3 regions of the Marinomonas sp. AWM4_232 genome follow, and region 3 is predicted to be linked to each of the others. Evidence: predicted binding sites of a transcription regulator. Region 3 holds the regulator's gene; each other region holds the start of a gene.

Evidence for each region. Region 3 encodes PhoB, which activates phosphate uptake and scavenging genes when phosphate is short. Its sites were predicted from a motif close to TGTCATANNNNTGTCANA; they were not measured.
Region 1: olsF (bifunctional ornithine lipid synthase OlsF) is a predicted target of PhoB. The motif match lies at 4,659-4,676, and genes of this name have one in related genera.
Region 2: ACXAC1_RS01730 (inorganic phosphate transporter) is a predicted target of PhoB. The motif match lies at 1,767-1,784, and genes of this name have one in related genera.

The regions. Positions count from the first base shown of each region.
Region 1 is NZ_JBSWTA010000001.1:2,088,626-2,094,475, forward strand. It holds gene betA (choline dehydrogenase) at 1-448, opposite strand, end outside; gene betB (betaine-aldehyde dehydrogenase) at 464-1,921, opposite strand; gene ACXAC1_RS09920 (isoamylase early set domain-containing protein) at 2,189-2,494, opposite strand; gene ACXAC1_RS09925 (hypothetical protein) at 2,743-2,865, shown strand; gene olsF (bifunctional ornithine lipid synthase OlsF) at 2,850-4,586, opposite strand; gene ACXAC1_RS09935 (hypothetical protein) at 4,721-4,903, opposite strand; gene ACXAC1_RS09940 (ChrR family anti-sigma-E factor) at 5,007-5,708, opposite strand; gene ACXAC1_RS09945 (sigma-70 family RNA polymerase sigma factor) at 5,714-5,850, opposite strand, start outside.
Region 2 is NZ_JBSWTA010000001.1:365,778-371,627, forward strand. It holds gene ACXAC1_RS01730 (inorganic phosphate transporter) at 1-1,532, opposite strand, end outside; gene exaC (acetaldehyde dehydrogenase ExaC) at 1,893-3,410, opposite strand; gene ACXAC1_RS01740 (helix-turn-helix domain-containing protein) at 3,612-4,511, shown strand; gene ACXAC1_RS01745 (MFS transporter) at 4,636-5,850, shown strand, end outside.
Region 3 is NZ_JBSWTA010000001.1:1,590,494-1,596,343, forward strand. It holds gene ACXAC1_RS07550 (response regulator) at 1-263, shown strand, start outside; gene phoR (phosphate regulon sensor histidine kinase PhoR) at 338-1,705, opposite strand; gene phoB (phosphate regulon transcriptional regulator PhoB) at 1,712-2,407, opposite strand; gene ubiA (4-hydroxybenzoate octaprenyltransferase) at 2,492-3,346, opposite strand; gene ACXAC1_RS07570 (chorismate--pyruvate lyase family protein) at 3,365-3,925, opposite strand; gene ACXAC1_RS07575 (HDOD domain-containing protein) at 3,922-5,190, opposite strand; gene ACXAC1_RS07580 (amino acid ABC transporter ATP-binding protein) at 5,300-5,850, opposite strand, start outside.

The DNA.
Region 1 (5,850 bases), 500 kb from region 3:
TACCATTGTTGGTCGATAATGGGCCATCACCACCACGATAGGTGTCAGCACCGCCAGACCAAGTTTCAGCACGTTTGAAGTAAGGCAGCACGGTCTGGTAATTCCACCCCTCGGCACCATTTTCTTCCCACTCATCAAAGTCGCAGGCATGACCACGAACATACACCATGCCGTTGATAGAAGAAGAGCCGCCTAACACTTTGCCTCGTGGGCAGTGCATTTCACGGCCATCAAGGCCGTCTTCTTTATCAGTGTGGAATTGCCATGCGTACTTATCCGTGTTCATTGGGTACGATAATGCGGTTGGCATTTGAATAAAGATGCTCTTGTCAGAGCCTCCCATTTCCACGAGTAGAACCTTGTGCTCGCCACTTTCCGTTAGGCGATCTGCTAGCACACAGCCCGCAGAGCCGGCGCCAACAATGATGTAATCATATACTTCGCTCATGATGTCTCCGCTACCTTAGTAAGGGCTAGGAATGTCTGTCATAGAAACCAATACGCTTTTCACTTGTGTGTAAGCGCGTAGGGTTTCGACACCGTTTTCACGGCCAATACCAGATTCTTTGTATCCGCCCACAGGCATTTCTGCAGGTGACGCGCCCCAAGTGTTTATCCAACAAATACCGGCTTCAAGTTGCTTGATCACACGGTGAGCTCGGCTCACGTCTTTCGTGAAGACACCTGCGGCTAGACCGTATTTAGTATCGTTGGCACGACGGATCGCTTCGTCTTCATCTGTGAAACTCAGGACAGACATAACAGGGCCGAAAATTTCGTCACGAACTTGTGGCATATCATCGGTACAATCGGTGAATACCGTTGGTTTGACGAAGGCACCGTTTTCACAGCCATTTTCTGTGTAGCGTTCGCCGCCGCATAGCAGTGTTGCGCCAGCTTCTTTTGCTGCATCGATGTAGCCTAGTACTTTTTCCATGTGGCCTTGGTTGATCAAAGAGCCAACTTGCGTATCCATGTCCATTGGGTCACCGATGATCATGGCTTCAGTGCGCGCTTTCAGCTCTGCTTTGAAGGCTTCTAGCATGTCTTCGTGAACGAACACACGCGTACCGTTGGTGCAGACTTCACCTTGAGTGTAGAAGTTAGCAAGCATTGCGCCGGAAACCGCTTGGTCTACAGGCATATCAGGGAAGATGATCAGTGGTGATTTACCACCTAGCTCCATGGTGACATCTTTAAGTGAAGACGCTGAAGCAGACATGACTTTTTTACCCGTGCCGACTTCACCAGTGAAGGATACTTTGTCGATCTCAGGGTGGTTTGTGATCAATTGACCCGTACGAGCATCCCCTTGAACGATGTTGAATACGCCGTCAGGAAGGCCTGCTTCAGTGAAGATTTCAGCCAGTTTGTAAGCCGTAAGCGGTGTTTCTTCAGATGGTTTGAAAATCATTGCGTTACCCGCAGCCAAGGCTGGGCCAGATTTCCAACAAGCAATTTGAATTGGGTAGTTCCAAGCACCGATGCCAGCACACACGCCTAGTGGTTCGCGGCGTGAGTAGAAGAAGCTGTCCGCATCAAGGTCTTGGAAGTCGCCTTGGATTTTGTCTGCTAGGCCTGCGTAATATTCGATCACGTCAGCGCCTGTTTGAATATCGACAACGATCGCTTCTTGTAGCGGTTTACCAGTATCCAGTACTTCCAGCTTAGCGATTTCTTCATTGTGCTCGCGCAGCAGGTCCGCAGCACGTTTAAGAATACGACCACGTTCAACGCCACTCATTGCTGCCCAAACTTTTTGACCTTGTTTGGCTGAGTCCACAGCTGCTTGCAGCTCTTTCTCGCCTGCAAGTTCTAGGGTTGCTAGCAGTTCACCTGTTGCTGGATTACGTGTCTCGAAGGTTTCACCCGTCGTGGACGCAACGTAGCGGCCATGAATGTATTGCTGCTTATGTGCCATGTTTCACCTCTCAAAGTCGAAAAGTTAGATCCTGAATTAGGATGTATTTGGGTCAGCTCATTTAGCCTAAATTTAGCGTTAAGTTTTTTATTAAATGAGCGTTTAATAAAAAACATTGTACATAAAATGAGTGATTTTGAAATCCATAGAGCAAAAAAAATTCTAGCAGAGCTAAAAAATAAGATGTGAGGGCGATCGAAAAACATGAAAAGGGCACCTGTCTGGTAACAGGAGCCTTTCAGAAGAGAAGCGTAAACAGCGTGATAATTACAGTTGTAATATGCAGTTTTGATCGTGGCTGATTGGGCTCTGAACATAAGCGTCAGCGCTTTCATCATTAAGCCATGTTGTACCATCCACCAGATAACGAAACTGATATTGTTTGTCTTTCTCCAAGTTGATGGTAGAAGAAAATACGCCTGATTTTTGCTTGCGCATCGGCGTGGCAGATTCGTCCCAATTATTAAAATCTCCAACAAGGAAGACTTTTTTTGCACCTTCGATTTGCCCTATCGGCAGAGCAAACTTTACTTTGCACTCGGGTTTGGTTTTTAGATAGTTCTTTTCGATCATCTTCAGCTCCTTGAGTCAGCGGCAGGATTCGTGTGACTTATGCACATCTAGCTTGTTTGCAAGCAAGTCTTACGCCAATGGGGAAAACTTGGAGTGTTATCCCCAACCTGCCCCAAATCAGCAGTCCTATAACCGATAGTACATAACTTGAACGCTAAAAATGAGGGCATATTGTTCAAACAATGCACAATTATTTTGCTTGAGCAGCTAAAATGACAGTGAGTCATTCAACAATCGAGGAGGTTTCCATGGAATTCGCTCACATTGTTTTGATCGTACTTGCCATCGCTTTAGCCGTTAAGCTTGGATATCTATGGTATTTAAAGCATCACTCAGGTGCTTCTCAGCGCTCCCATCATAAAGATTCATGAGCGACATCGTTACCTGTGAGATAGCGTTTACGTTTGCTGTCTTTCACCTTGTCTAAATCGACAAGGACCAGACCATCAACACAGTATCCGAAACTCGCATCTACACCGAAGTCTAAGAAACGTACGCCGTTGTCTTCACATAATTCGCTGTACTGCTTAAACAGTGTGGGGACAGCGGCACCGATGTTGCCGAGTTGCTCTTTTAAGCTGCGAAAGTCTTCTTCGTAACTTTCTCCACTGAAATAGCTTTTCAGTAAATCTTTGTGCTCAGGTTGAATCGTGTAGCGTGTGAATGAGGTGGCCAAGTGTTCAGGATCGGTAAAATAGGTACGATAAAAGTGCACGATCATGTCTTTCGCCAGTGGTGGGAAATGTCCACTGAGGCTGACAGGGCCAAACATGTAACGTACTTCTGGGTGTTTGATCAAATAGGCACCGATGCCATACCACAAGTAATCGAGGCTGCGTTTGCCCCAATACTTTGGTTGAACAAAACTTCGCCCCAGCTCGATCCCTTGCTCAAAGTAGGGCTCCATGTCGCAGCTATAGCTGAATAAAGTGCTGCTGTAGATACCTTTATCTTGCCCTGCTTTTAAGTAACGGTACACTTCACCAATACGGTATGCACCGACAATCTCGAGTTCTTCTTCATCCCATAGGACAAGGTGACGATAATATTGATCGTATTTGTCTAAGTCCTTTTGCTCGCCGGTGCCTTCTCCAACCTTACGAAATGCGATTTCACGCAAACGTCCGATCTCTTGCATCAGGCTCGACTCGTGCTCGTAATCGACTAGATAGATTTGTTTGTTGTCTTTGGTCGATCCTAAGTGTTCCGCACGCTTAAGCTCGAGTTTCAATTGTTGACGGTTTTGAGGGTGAGAAATGGTTTTTTCAGTTTTAAGCAGAGGCTTGCGACCTTTGGCAATACGGTACAAGTGTCGCTTAACCAGTTTGTTCTTTTCCTTGTTGCTTAATGGCAACTTAGCCAGCTCTTGAATCGGGATCGGTTCGCCCACTTGAATAGGGATGCGACGATTACGCTGGCGGAACATTTCATTGGCCAGCTGCACTGTCGAGAGGGGGCGATAGACCCAAGAACTGGTGTAGAACATCATGGAGTTGCGTCCACCAATGTGCACTGGAAGTATTGGGCTATTGGTTTTTTGTGCAATTTTTAGATAACTGGAGTTCCACTTTAGATCTTTGACTCCGCTCGGAGAAAGGCGTGATACCTCACCAGCAGGAAAGATAATCACACACTCTTCTCGATGTAGGCAGTCCATAATAGCTTTGAGTTGCTGACGACCTGTTTTGCCCCCGATGTTATCGACCGGAAGTACAAGTCCTTTGAGGGCATCAAAGCCTAACAAGAGGTCGTTGGCCACGATTTTGACATCAGGTCGAATCTCGCCAATGAGACGCAAAATAGCTAGACCATCTAATGCGCCAAGAGGGTGGTTTGCCACGATCAGAGTACGGCCAACTGCGGGTATGTTACGGCGATCCACTTGGCTGGCACGATAGCCAAAATTGAAGTGATCTAAAACGCGATCAATGAACTCAAATCCAATGCAGTGCCCATTTTGTTCAAGAAACTGATTCACTTCATTTTCGTGAAATAGGCGTTTAAGCAAGCTCAAGGTGGGCTTGGTTATGATTGGGCTTTTGTCTAAAAAGCCTGGGGCTTTACTGGAAATGATTTGTTCGACTTGTAACACGATCTACTCCACTCACCTTCAAGGTTCTCTTGAACAGGCTAGGGAGAGACGATGACAGCTCGGTGAAGTTTTTGTGTCGACTTTATGACAGGTTAGATAGCAAAAAGCCGATCATTGATCGGCTTTTCGTGCATTTAAGCTTTAGGCTTACTGTTTCCCAAGGTAATGTGACGCGAACCTTTGAGGTTGGACTGACCACTAACACCTTGATCAATCTGTTCGATTTGCCCACCACGAGCCAAGAACTCTTCCATCTGTTTCGCAATGCTTGCAGACGTTTCCATTGGAGTGTCGGCTGATTTCTTTTTAGAAGCCATGGTGTATTCCTTTTATAATAGATTGAACTCTAATCATATCAAATTTCCATGTTCATGGCTTTAGTTTATTTTTTCACCGCAATCAGAAACATAAAAGCGTGCCCTACGATGGGAGGGCGTTGCCTTTATTGGGATGAAAATAACGCATAATTGGATTTAGGAATCGCGTTAGCCATCCGGTAAACTCAATCGGTGAATCTAGGATAATCAAACAGATGCATTCAGCGTCTTTAGTGACCCTAGGCTGGTGCTTGTGATTATGATCTCGACAAATAAAGTCGCCTTCACGATACAAACCCTCGTCATCAGAGAAAGCCCCTTTCAACACCACAGTGATTTCATTTCCTGTGTGGGTATGGTTTGGCAATCGAGCGCCTGGTTTCACTCGTGATAAAGCAATTTGTGGTCCGCCAGCTTCATCACTCAACGTAGCAAGTTTAAAAGAAGGCGTCAGAGGCATCCAGTTTAACTCGTTGAAACCTTTGGGTATCAAACGTCGCAAGGAACGCGGAATGTGTTGAAACACAGTCTCTTGTTCAGGCTCATGTTGAGAAGGTGCAGCTGTTTGATCGCTGTTTACGATGGCTGCTAATACGTTGCTTTTTAAAGACGCCATATGCTCTGGGCGTGAATCAATCATTTGCTCTGCAAACAATTCCGCCCCAACATTATTTAAACGACGCATCTGCTCACGACAATGTGGGCATTGATCTAAATGCACAGATACACCCAAAGCATGCGCCAATGGCAAAGTACCAGAAGAATAATCTGTCAAAATGTCGAGTGAAGGATGGCAGCTAAGCATAGCGACTACCTCTTAATAATTACGGATAACTTGTTTAGCGCGAGTCTGACACGAGATTTGACCGTACCTAATGGTAAGCCAAGTTCTTCTGAGGCTTCAGAGTGGCTTTTACCCTCTAAATACACCTTCGACAGGACTTGCT
Region 2 (5,850 bases), 1.2 Mb from region 3:
ATCGCAGACAATAGCGCCGATGCTGGAACGGTAATGATCCATGCTGCGGCAATGCGAAGTAGAGCCGAACGTTTAACCAACTCTTTCTTGGTCGCCTTCTTAAGACTCTTACGCTCTTCTTTAGAAATCGGGGCAGAAGATTGCAGCGCTTTTACTTCACGAAGAATCGCACGCTTTTCTTCTACGTCGGCCATTTTGAAGCGTTCTAGGAATGCATTTGTCTCATCCACACCTAGGCCAGAGCGCTCAGAATGTTTCTCAATCTGAGCAAGTTTCTTCTCGTATGACAACTTAAGGTACTCGCGAAGAAAACCAACGCCGAAGATACCACCTACCGCAATATGTGTAGAACTTACTGGCAAACCTAACTGAGATGCAATGATTACAGTGATTGCCGCCGCCATTGCCACACAAAAAGCACGAGTCTTATCAAGCTCAGTGATTTCAGAGCCTACTGTTTTGATCAACTTAGGCCCAAACAATGCCAAGCCAATCGCGATACCAATACCACCTACTAACATTACCCATAATGGGATGGAAGCTTTAGACGATACGCCACCGTTAAGCAAAGCATCGTTGATCGCAGCCAACGGCCCGATAGCATTCGCAACATCGTTTGCTCCATGAGCAAAGCTTAATAAAGCTGCAGATACAATCAATGGGATCGTGAACAAGCTATTCACGGCATCCTTGTCATTTTTCAACGATTCGGCCGCACGATCTACTAATGGACGAACCACGAAGTAGGCCGTCAGAGCAAGACCAAAACCGATGATCAAAGCGGTAATAATGTCCAGCTTCCAGATCTTCTTAAGACCTTTCATTGCCAAGTAAGTAGCAAATGCCCAGACCATTAGTGATACCAATAGTGGAACCACTTTCTTAGCTGCTGCAATCATGTCACTTTGATAGGTGATAGAGCGCTTAATGTAAATCAAGAACGTCGCCGCAATAATACCGCCTAGCGCAGGAGAAATGACCCAGCTAGCAACAATGGCACCGACTTGACTCCAGTTAGCAATGCCCCAGCCACCAGCGGCAATACCAGCGCCCATTACACCACCAACAATAGAGTGTGTCGTTGATACTGGAGCACCTAGGTAAGTCGCTAAGTTCAGCCAAATTGCGCCCGCTAGCAATGCTGCCATCATCACCCAAATAAAGGTCGTCACATCTGCGATCGCATTAGGGTTAATGATACCTTTCTTAATAGTTCCGACAACACTGCCACCCGCAATGATTGCACCACCCGCCTCAAAAATAGCAGCAATTAAGATCGCACCTGTCATAGACAGTGCTTTCGATCCTACCGCAGGGCCAACGTTATTCGCAACGTCATTGGCGCCGATATTCAAGGCCATGTAGGCTCCAAATGCGGCTGCAATAGCAAGAATTGAAACGTTAGAAATACCTTCGCCGTGGCTGTAAGCATAAAAGCCTGCGACCAAAACGAACGCTAACGCGATAAGAATGCGGACAACTTCACTGCCGCGACTGGTCTTTGATTCTGAGCCGTAATTTGCAAGATCCATAAAAGAGTCATCTTAGGTTATTAAACGACACTGGCAGGCAAAAATGCCGAGTTACCCTTTCCCAAGTAACTACTCCAGCGATGCAAAAACTAATCCGTCATATTTCATAAAAGTGAAACGTGCGCCATTCTACACTTAGAAGTTTTTCATAAAAACCCAAAGCAAGGTTAATTAAGAAATTCCAATCAAATAACTGTCACATATTTCAATTTGGTGACATTTATATGTCTTTTGTGTGACAGAAATATTACAAGCAGTGTCATGTTACGAAATTAAATGTGAACGACATAAAAAAAGCCCCCAGAGGGGGCTTAAAGAATGGAATTGGGGGGCCAATTCTCAGGGTAACTAAAGGACAATTTAGAAGAAGCCTAGAGGGTTAATATCGTAGCTCACAAGCATGTTCTTCGTTTGTTGGTAGTGATCCAACATCATCTTATGTGTTTCGCGACCTACACCCGATTTCTTGTAACCACCGAATGCAGCATGTGCTGGGTATTGGTGGTAGCAGTTCATCCAAACACGACCCGCTTCAATACCACGTCCCATACGGTACGCAAGGTTTGTATCACGTGTCCAAACACCTGCACCAAGACCAAACTCAGTATCGTTCGCAATCGCAAGCGCTTCTGCTTCATCTTTAAACGTTGTCACAGCGACAACAGGACCGAAGATCTCTTCTTGGAAGACGCGCATATCGTTTGAGCCTTTCAGAAGCGTTGGCTTGATGTAGTAACCATCGTTAAAGCCATCAATCACTTCAGAATCACCACCAACTAGAACTTCAGCACCTTCATCGCGACCAATCTGTAGGTAGCTTAGGATCTTATCAAACTGTTCTTGTGAAGCTTGAGCACCGACCATTGTCTCTGTATCAAGTGGGTTGCCGCGCTTGATTTGACCAATACGCTCAATGACTAGCTTGATGAAATCATCGTAAATATCCTCTTGGACCAACAAACGCGATGGACAAGTACATACTTCACCTTGGTTAAAGAATGCTAGCACTGTACCTTCAACACATTTACTGATGAATTCATCTTCCGCATTCATAATGTCGTTGAAGTAAATGTTCGGCGACTTACCACCAAGCTCTACTGTCGATGGAATGATATTTTCCGCCGCACACTTCAAGATATGCGAGCCGACTGGAGTTGAGCCGGTGAAAGCTATCTTGGCAATACGAGTACTTGTTGCTAATGCCTGTCCCGCTTCAGCACCGTAACCGTTTACAATATTCAAAACACCCGCAGGCAGAAGATCTTTAATTAGGTCTGCTAACACTAAAATAGAAGCTGGCGTTTGCTCTGCAGGCTTGAGAATAACACAGTTACCCGCAGCAAGCGCAGGAGCCAACTTCCAAGCCGCCATTAGTAGAGGGAAGTTCCAAGGAATAATTTGGCCAACCACACCTAGTGGCTCATGGAAGTGATACGCAACGGTGTTTTCATCAATTTCACCGATTGAGCCTTCTTGCGCACGAATACAACCTGCGAAGTAACGGAAATGGTCCGCTGCTAATGGTACGTCAGCGGCTAATGTTTCGCGTACTGCTTTACCGTTATCCCATGTTTCAGCGACCGCTAGAGCTTCTAGGTTCGCTTCAATGCGATCCGCAATTTTTAATAGGATATGTGAACGTGCTTGAACAGACGTTTTTGCCCAAGCCACTTTGGCTGTGTGAGCTGCGTCAAGAGCAAGATTAATATCTTCTTCAGTAGATCGAGGGATGCGGCAGAATGGTTTACCATCAACTGGACTAACATTATCGAAGTACTGACCTTTAACTGGTGCTACCCATTCGCCACCAATAAAGTTTTCGTACTGTTCGTTAAAGGTTACAACACTGCCTTCAGAACCTGGTTTTGCATAGATCATACTGTTTACTCCGTTATTGTTGTTTTGTTTTATAATTAACAATGCTTTTCAATGTAGACCTATGAATGACAACTTACTTGCCTGAGAGTCTAAAAAACTTGACTATCAGTCCATATAAGTTGACCGTCCACTATAATTTGGGTTAATCATATTCCAGCGTTTTGAAAACACCGCTACCTAACAACAATTAAAGAGGTGTGTATGTCTCATCCGATTACAAGCTTAACGATAGATCGACAACCGACTGAGCTTGTCGAGAATAGAGTTTGTTTTGCAGGACCTCATTCTGAGCTAAGTATTTATGATACCTATGAGCAAGCCAATAAAGTCAGCTTAAAATCAGACGCACTACTCTATTGTGGCATGGTGACAGGCGCAAAGGTCATGCACACTCGCCATGAGCAGAATATTGCATTTCTGCCTCACGAATCTTTTATCCTTGCCCCAAAAGAAGAAGTCTTTATTGACTTTCCTGAGGCGCAAATAGACCGTCCTACGACCTGCTTAACCGTCGAAATCTCCCAAGAGCGCATTGCTCAGATTTGTGATCGCATGAACGATATAAACAATGTTGACGGTTTGTCGCCTATTGATCCAAATAAGCCATTACACACCTTACACACCCAAGGAACACAGCAAGTTCTGGACCGATTAGTCAGTGACTTTGTCCAAAATGATCCCGATCGAGATTTATTGGTAGATTTTGGGGTAAGTGAATTAGTCACACGAATTTTGCGCCACCATGGCAGAGAAGCTTTCCTACAATTTACTAAGACTATGCCAGACGCAAATGGACTAACTAATGCATTGAGCTTTATCGAAGCAAACCTTACACACCCGCTGGACATTGATTATTTAAGTAAATTAGCTTGCATGAGCCGTAGTCGCTTTTATCAAGCTTTTAAACGCCACCTCGGCTGCACGCCAAATGAATACCAACATCAACGCCGCATGAATATGGCGCTAAGCTACTTGAAACAGCGACGTTCTGTTACCGAAGTTAGCATAGAGCTTGGCTACCAAAGCCTAAGTCACTTTAGTCGTCGCTTCCATCAGCATTTTGGTCTTTCGCCAAGACAAGTCCAAAATCAACTTAACTGAACCTCTACACTTCACAAGAAATGAAAAAAGCATAACGAGAGCATTCATTCCCAGAATGTTCTCTGGCATTGCCCAAAGTAGTTGATATGATTCACTATCTCTCATCTTCTTGCCAAAGGTTGCCATGTCGTCTATCCCCTCTTCACTACTGAAACAAAAGAACTTTGTCCATTTTTGGATAGGTCAAATTGCATCTTCTTTTGCATTCCAAATGTTAAGTGTGGGTATTGGCTGGCAAATATACGATCTAACCGATAGTGCTATGGCGCTTGGACTCGTTGGTCTTTTTCAGTTTCTGCCGCAATTACTCTTAACACTAGTAGTTGGGCATGTGGCTGATCGCTATAACCGACGCATTATTTGTATTTGCACACGTTTAACCATGGCATCAACCGTCGGTGTGCTCGCGTATGGGAATTTAACCGAGACTATTTCAGCACAAATGATTTATAGCTGCGCTGTTATGATGGGAACAGCGCGGGCTTTTGAAATGCCGGCCGGCCAAGCTATTTTACCAAACTTAATTCCCTCTGCACTGCTATCAAGAGCCGTTAGCGCTATCGCCTCTGCTCGCGAAATTTCAGTCATCGCTGGCCCCGCTCTTGGGGGTGTCATTTACTTGCTTGGAGCTCCCACACTTTATTTGACCAGCATGGTTTGCTTTCTCGTCTCCTGCTGCATCTTATTTTTCTTACACTACAACTATGTGGCAAAAGCTAAGCAACCGGTTGATTTGCATCATTTATTGGGCGGCCTTCGTTTTATTAAGAACAACAAGCTCATCCTAGGCTCCGTTTCCTTAGATATGTTTGCCGTACTGCTCGGTGGCGCAACAGCCTTGCTGCCTATCGTAGCAAAGGACATTCTACATACTGGCCCATGGGGACTAGGCCTATTACGCTGTGCGCCCGCTGTTGGCGCTTTACTCATGTCAGTTTACTTAGCAAGATATCCATTAACTCATAGTGTGGGTAAAATCATGTATATCGCTGTTGCGACCTTTGGTGCGGCCACTATTTTATTTGGCTTATCAGAGCACTTGATTCTATCAATGATTGCTTTGTTTATCTTAGGGGCATCAGACATGATCAGTGTAGTGGTCCGATCAACCCTAGTACAACTAGAGACACCTGATGATATGCGTGGTCGTGTTAGCGCAGCGAATTCAATTTTCATCGGCAGCTCTAACCAACTAGGCGAATTTGAATCAGGGGCAACAGCAGCGCTGTTTGGTGTTGTTCCTGCGATCGTTTTTGGAGGCTTTGGCACAATCGCAGTGGTAGGTATCTGGATGTATCTCTTCCCCAGCTTATTGCATCGAAATACACTGGAAAACGAA
Region 3 (5,850 bases):
AGTTCCGTTGCATGGTGGTACATTTTGCCAAGGATGAGGCCACTATGTTGATCAAGAGTGACGATGTGATTCCAACGGTACTGGATCAAGCGGTCTTGGATTTATCCCATGACAAGCAAGTAAACCGTTTGAATTATTATGTTCAGGCGGTGGCGACCACTGAGAAGAAAGCTGATTCCGCTTTCTTAACCGTCACCTTATCTCTGATAGACCAAGACGCTGAGAAAGAAGCTTTTATAAATCGCTTATTTCAGTCTTTATAAAAGCCAATAGCAGGTGTCCTATTCAGCCGCGCCCAGAGAAAAACTAGAGGCAGCTGATTAGACTGAGAGCCCATTTAAGGTTGAGACGGCTCTTGCTCGACGGAAGTAGCGTGACTGTCTGGGGCGTCACTGGCCACGGTTGCGAGTAGCGCTTCTTGACGAACACGATCTGTTGGGAAATGACAAGAGAATGTGCTGCCTGTACCTGGCTGACTGCGAATTTGCAGTTTGGCATTATGGTGTATTAGCACATGTTTGACGATCGCAAGCCCCAGTCCAGTGCCGCCAGTACCGGACCCTCGTCCCTTATCAACCCGGAAGAAACGTTCGGTTAAACGAGGAATATGGCGCGGATCGATACCAAGTCCTTGGTCGTCTACTGAAAAAATGCCACTGAATTCATTTTGCACCCATTGCACTTCAATGTGACCTCCTTCAGGAGAGTACTTGATAGCGTTGAAGACAAGGTTTGAAAACGCGCTGTAAAGCTCGTTATAGGCGCCATAGATATAGCTGTTTTCAGGAATATCAAAACTCAGTTGATGGCTGTCAGAAAGCGTCGGTAAGGCGGTTTTCTTAATGGTCTCACACAAATCTTCAAGCTTTAGCCATTGATGGGCTTCTCGCTTATCGTTGGTCTCTAACCGAGAGAGCAGCAATAGGTCTTCAATTAGATGCTCCATACGCAGTGACTGATCGCTCATATTCACGATACCACGCTGCATGGATTGCGGCAGGCTATCTTTAAACATCGATAATGTTTCAAGGTAGCCTTTGATAACCGTTAAAGGTGTTTTCAGCTCATGTGAGGCGTTGGCGACAAAGTCTTTACGCATCTGCTCCAGTAGGTGCAAACGTGTCACATCTCGTACGAAAATCAGATGATCGTTTTGATCATACAGTGTGGTTTGTACTTCTAGGTACACCCCTTCTTTTGATGGCGACTTCATAACCAAAGGCTCGCCAAAGCGCTTTTGCGTGAAGTATTTAAAGAAGTCTGGGTTACGCAGAATGTTGGTGATCGGCTGACCTCGGTCCACCGGGCGCTGCAAGCCTAATAGCAATCCGGCGGAGTTATTCCACCATTCTAAATTGCCATTACTGTCGGCCATGATGACGCCTTCTTTCAGCGCGGCCGTTGAATTTTCGATTCGGTTGAGCGCTTGGCGCATGCGGCGCTTAGATTTGCGTTGTTTCTTTTGCAGACGGTAGACCGCATCGAAAATCTCCCCCCAGATGCCAGTAGCTTCAGGAGGCGCTGCTTTGCCGGAGCGGCGCAGCCAAGAATGAAATTGATACAATTGGTACAGCTGCCAATACAGTGTACCGAGTGTATAAATCAAAACGAGTGCGAGAATGTGGCCCAGTACGAAACCGATGGTGATCACAGCCATCAGTCCAATAATCCATGTAATGAAAGCTCGTTGCCAAGTTCGCTTCATAAAATCTTATGCCGTGCGTTTTGCCGAAAAACGGTAACCTGTTCCGCGGACGGTTTGAATCAAAAAGTCATGGGTTTCACCAATGGCTTTACGTAGGCGACGAATATGTACATCAACTGTACGTTCTTCTACGTAAACGTTACCGCCCCAGACTTGATCAAGCAACTGCGCGCGAGAATAGGCACGTTCTTGATGTGTCATGAGGAATTTTAACAGACGGTATTCCGTTGGCCCCATCTCGATAGGGGTTGTGCCAATAGAGACACGCTGGCTGATGGGATCAAGCAATAAGCCTTCCACTTCAATTGGGTCATCGACACCTTGAGGTGTTGCTCGACGAAGTACGGCCTTCAAGCGCGCAACCAATTCACGTGGCGAGAATGGTTTAGTGATGTAATCATCCGCACCCACTTCGAGGCCTTGGATTTTATTGTCTTCTTCACTTTTCGCAGTCAACATAATCACTGGAATTTCCGCCGTCGTCGCGTCTTTCTTCAAACGACGCGTGAGCTCGACACCGCTGCCTCCGGGCATCATCCAGTCGACTAAAACCAAGTCAGGACGATGATCTACGATCATTTCATGCGCCTGCTGGCTATTTTCCGCTTCCATGTATTCATAGCCAGCCATCTCCAGCGCGACAGCTATCATCTCGCGGATTGGTGCTTCATCATCAATAATCAGTACTTTTTTACCGGTCACAGGACATACCCTCATCTCAGGAACGGTAGATATTAAAACCGCTAAATATGACAACTGTGTTAAATTGTCATATCAGTGCCATATTCAAATGTAATAGCTTAGTAATAATCCTGCAAATAGGCAGTAGCCAACGCGGTTATTATCTAAAAAGGATTTAAAGCAGGCTTGGCGCTCACGGTCTTTGGCTTGCTGGTACTGCTGATAAAACAACCCAACAGCGATGAGCAAGCTGATAAAGTAGGGGGCACTTAGCTCAGCGAGTACTCCGATCCACATCATGAGAGACAAGGCTAATCCTTGTAACACTAATATCACGAATAGGTCATAACGACCAAATAAGATGGCGGTCGATTTAATGCCTACCTTTAGGTCATCTGGTCGATCGGTCATAGCGTAGTAAGTATCGTACGCGATGGTCCAGAAACTGTTGGCAACAAACAGCATCCACAGCTCAGGGTCCAGTAAACTGCCCCCTTGTGCGCTGTATGCCATCGGAATGGCCCAAGAAAAAGCCAACCCAAGAAACAGTTGTGGTAGGTGGGTGTAACGTTTCATAAACGGGTAGAGTGCTGCTAGAAACAATCCAACAAACGACAAAAGAATGGTTTTCCAGTCGGTCAGAAGCACCAATACAAAACTTAATAATGACAACCCTGCAAACAATAACAGGGCCTCTTTCTCGCTCACTCGACCAGATGGAAGTGGGCGGTTTTTAGTACGTTCGACAAAACCGTCAACCTTACGATCGGCAAAGTCATTAATGACACAGCCTGCTGAACGCATACTGAAAACACCCAGTACGAAAATAACGACCAGATGCCACTCCGGCCAGCCATCTGCCGCAAGCCACAGAGCCCACAATGTTGGCCACATCAACAATAAAGAGCCGATCGGGCGATTAAAACGTGTTAAGTCTGCGTAGTCTTTTAGTTTATTCATGATGTTGCATCTAATTGGTTAAAGTTGTCCCGCGGCCTTGGTGGCGTTGCCAATAGCAGGATAAAACGCTTCATTGACGAGAATGCCCGGACCAAACTCAATGAACACTGAGCGCCGCGCCCATAATGCCTCATGGCTGTTTTGGATCAACCCCGCAGGTAATTTAACCACTTCTGTCGGACTCCTCTGAAGTGTCTTAGAGCGGTACACATAACCTCCTAGTGGCTGATCTCCAAGGTAGGGAAGATATCGCCATGCACCTTTCAAGGAACGAGCGGGTATGATTGAACGAGCATAAACCACTGGCTCATCGTTTAGATATAGTATTACGGATCTGACCCGAGCAGTTTCACGTGGTTTAAGACGCAATCGAATGCGCTCTCTTGGAGTCGGCGATTGCCAGCGGTCTTCAAGCACTTCGACACGTAGCTTACCCGCATGGCGAAGCTTAGCAGTGATCGAAAATCGCGTAATTAACCAAGGAAATATGTCTTTGGGTATGGCAGATCGACGAACATGTGTAATGGCATGCCAGCGGTAGTCTAGTTGCTGTGTTTTCTTTGAGTCGAGCAGGTTCATTTAGATCCGCTTATTAAATCCACCATTTTAGAGAGTTCACTAGAAGAACTAATGACTTTGTGGTGTGCTTCCTTTGCATCTGAAGCGGTAAGTTCTAATTGGCCCAAAATCTGCTCACCTGGTTCGTGACCATTAAATAGTTGATGGCATAAGTGAAGCAGCAGCGCTAGCTGATGATGGGGCCCATTATAGTCAGGTGCCTTACTGTAACGCACCGCGGTATAAATACTCTCGGGTAGCTCCCAGTGTTTCAACAGCCAAGCACCTAATTGCTCTTTGGTAAAATGTAACGTTTGCATCTCAATGATATCAGAAGACAAGTGCGCATTGGCTTCAATATAACGCGCCAAAACGCCAAAGTGGGGCGGAAGCACAACAGCGATAGCAAGATAGCCAAAATTATGTAACAAGCCTGATAAATAAGCATGCCCTAGTCGAGGCCGGTTTCCTGGTTTCATCTTGCATACTAATTCCTCCATGAGTACAGCATAAGAAACAGCACTGAACCAAAAGTCTTCATAGTGCCGAGGACCATTTTTGGGTAATTGAAGTACGCTACCCATAGACAACCCAAGGGCAAGGTTCATCACCATATCAAAGCCCAATACCCTAATAATAGCATCCTCAACGGACTCAATTTCGCCGCGGACGCCATAATAGGGTGAAGAGGCCCAACTGATGACTTGAGCAGACAACGATGGGTCTAGGTTGATGACATCACACAAGTCATCTGTTCCCGCGTGATTATTGGAGCACAACTGAATAATGCGATGAGAAGAGGCTGGCAAAGGGGGGATCTCTAAGGTTTCCTCTAGGCGCTGCTTTAGCCGCATGGACTGAAATTTTCCCAGTGCAGATTGCATTTGTTGTACATCTTTAATTTGATCATCCGCAGGTTGGGCGATATTGGATATCGGAATCGCAATCGTCTCATAGCGAGTTAAGGGCCCTTCAAAACGTGATAAAAACTCGTCTTGAGAGAGCTGCATATAATCATGTTGTGCACTATTGCGAAGCTCAATGATATTACAGCTAGCTAGAGACTGATCAATAAACGTAGCGATGGCATTAGGTCTAATCAAAGGGTCGCCTTCAACATTGTAGCTTGCTATTGGATCAAAGCGGCGTTTTGTTAAGCGTGATAATGCCGCCATATCTAGCATGCTTTCAAAAGGAAAAATAACTTGTAACTTTCCTGTTTGATCAGCCAAATGAACGATCCTAACTCGAGTGCGTATTGGCGCTTCAACTGCTTGATCAGACACTCTGCATCCCCAAGTGAATTATACTACTTCTAATATTAGGGCATGATGAACAAAATGAAAAAGCCCCTTAAGGGGCTTTTTAGTCATATTTGAGCGAAATAGCAAACGATTAGTGGTTCAAAATTTGGCTCAAGAACAACTGTGTACGGTCATGTTGCGGGTTTTCAAAGAACTCATGTGGCGTATTCGCTTCCACAATTTCCCCTGCATCCATGAATACCACACGGTCGGCAACGGTTTTCGCGAAGCCCATTTCGTGGGTTACACAGACCATGGTCATCCCTTCATCCGCTAGCTGGATCATAACGTCCAATACTTCCTTGATCATCTCTGGGTCAAGTGCAGAGGTTGGCTCATCGAACAGCATGATGCGTGGTTTCATACACAAGCCACGAGCAATCGCTACACGTTGCTGCTGACCACCAGAAAGCTGACCTGGGTACTTATTCGCTTGGTTAGCGATTTTTACACGCTCCAAGTAATGCATTGCCATGGCCTCCGCTTCTTTCTTAGGCATTTTACGAACCCAGATTGGCGCAAGTGTCAGGTTTTCAAGAATGGTCAAGTGCGGGAACAAGTTAAAGTGCTGGAACACCATGCCCACGTCTTTACGAATCGCTTCAATGTTTTTTAGGTTATCGTTCATCTCGATACCATCGA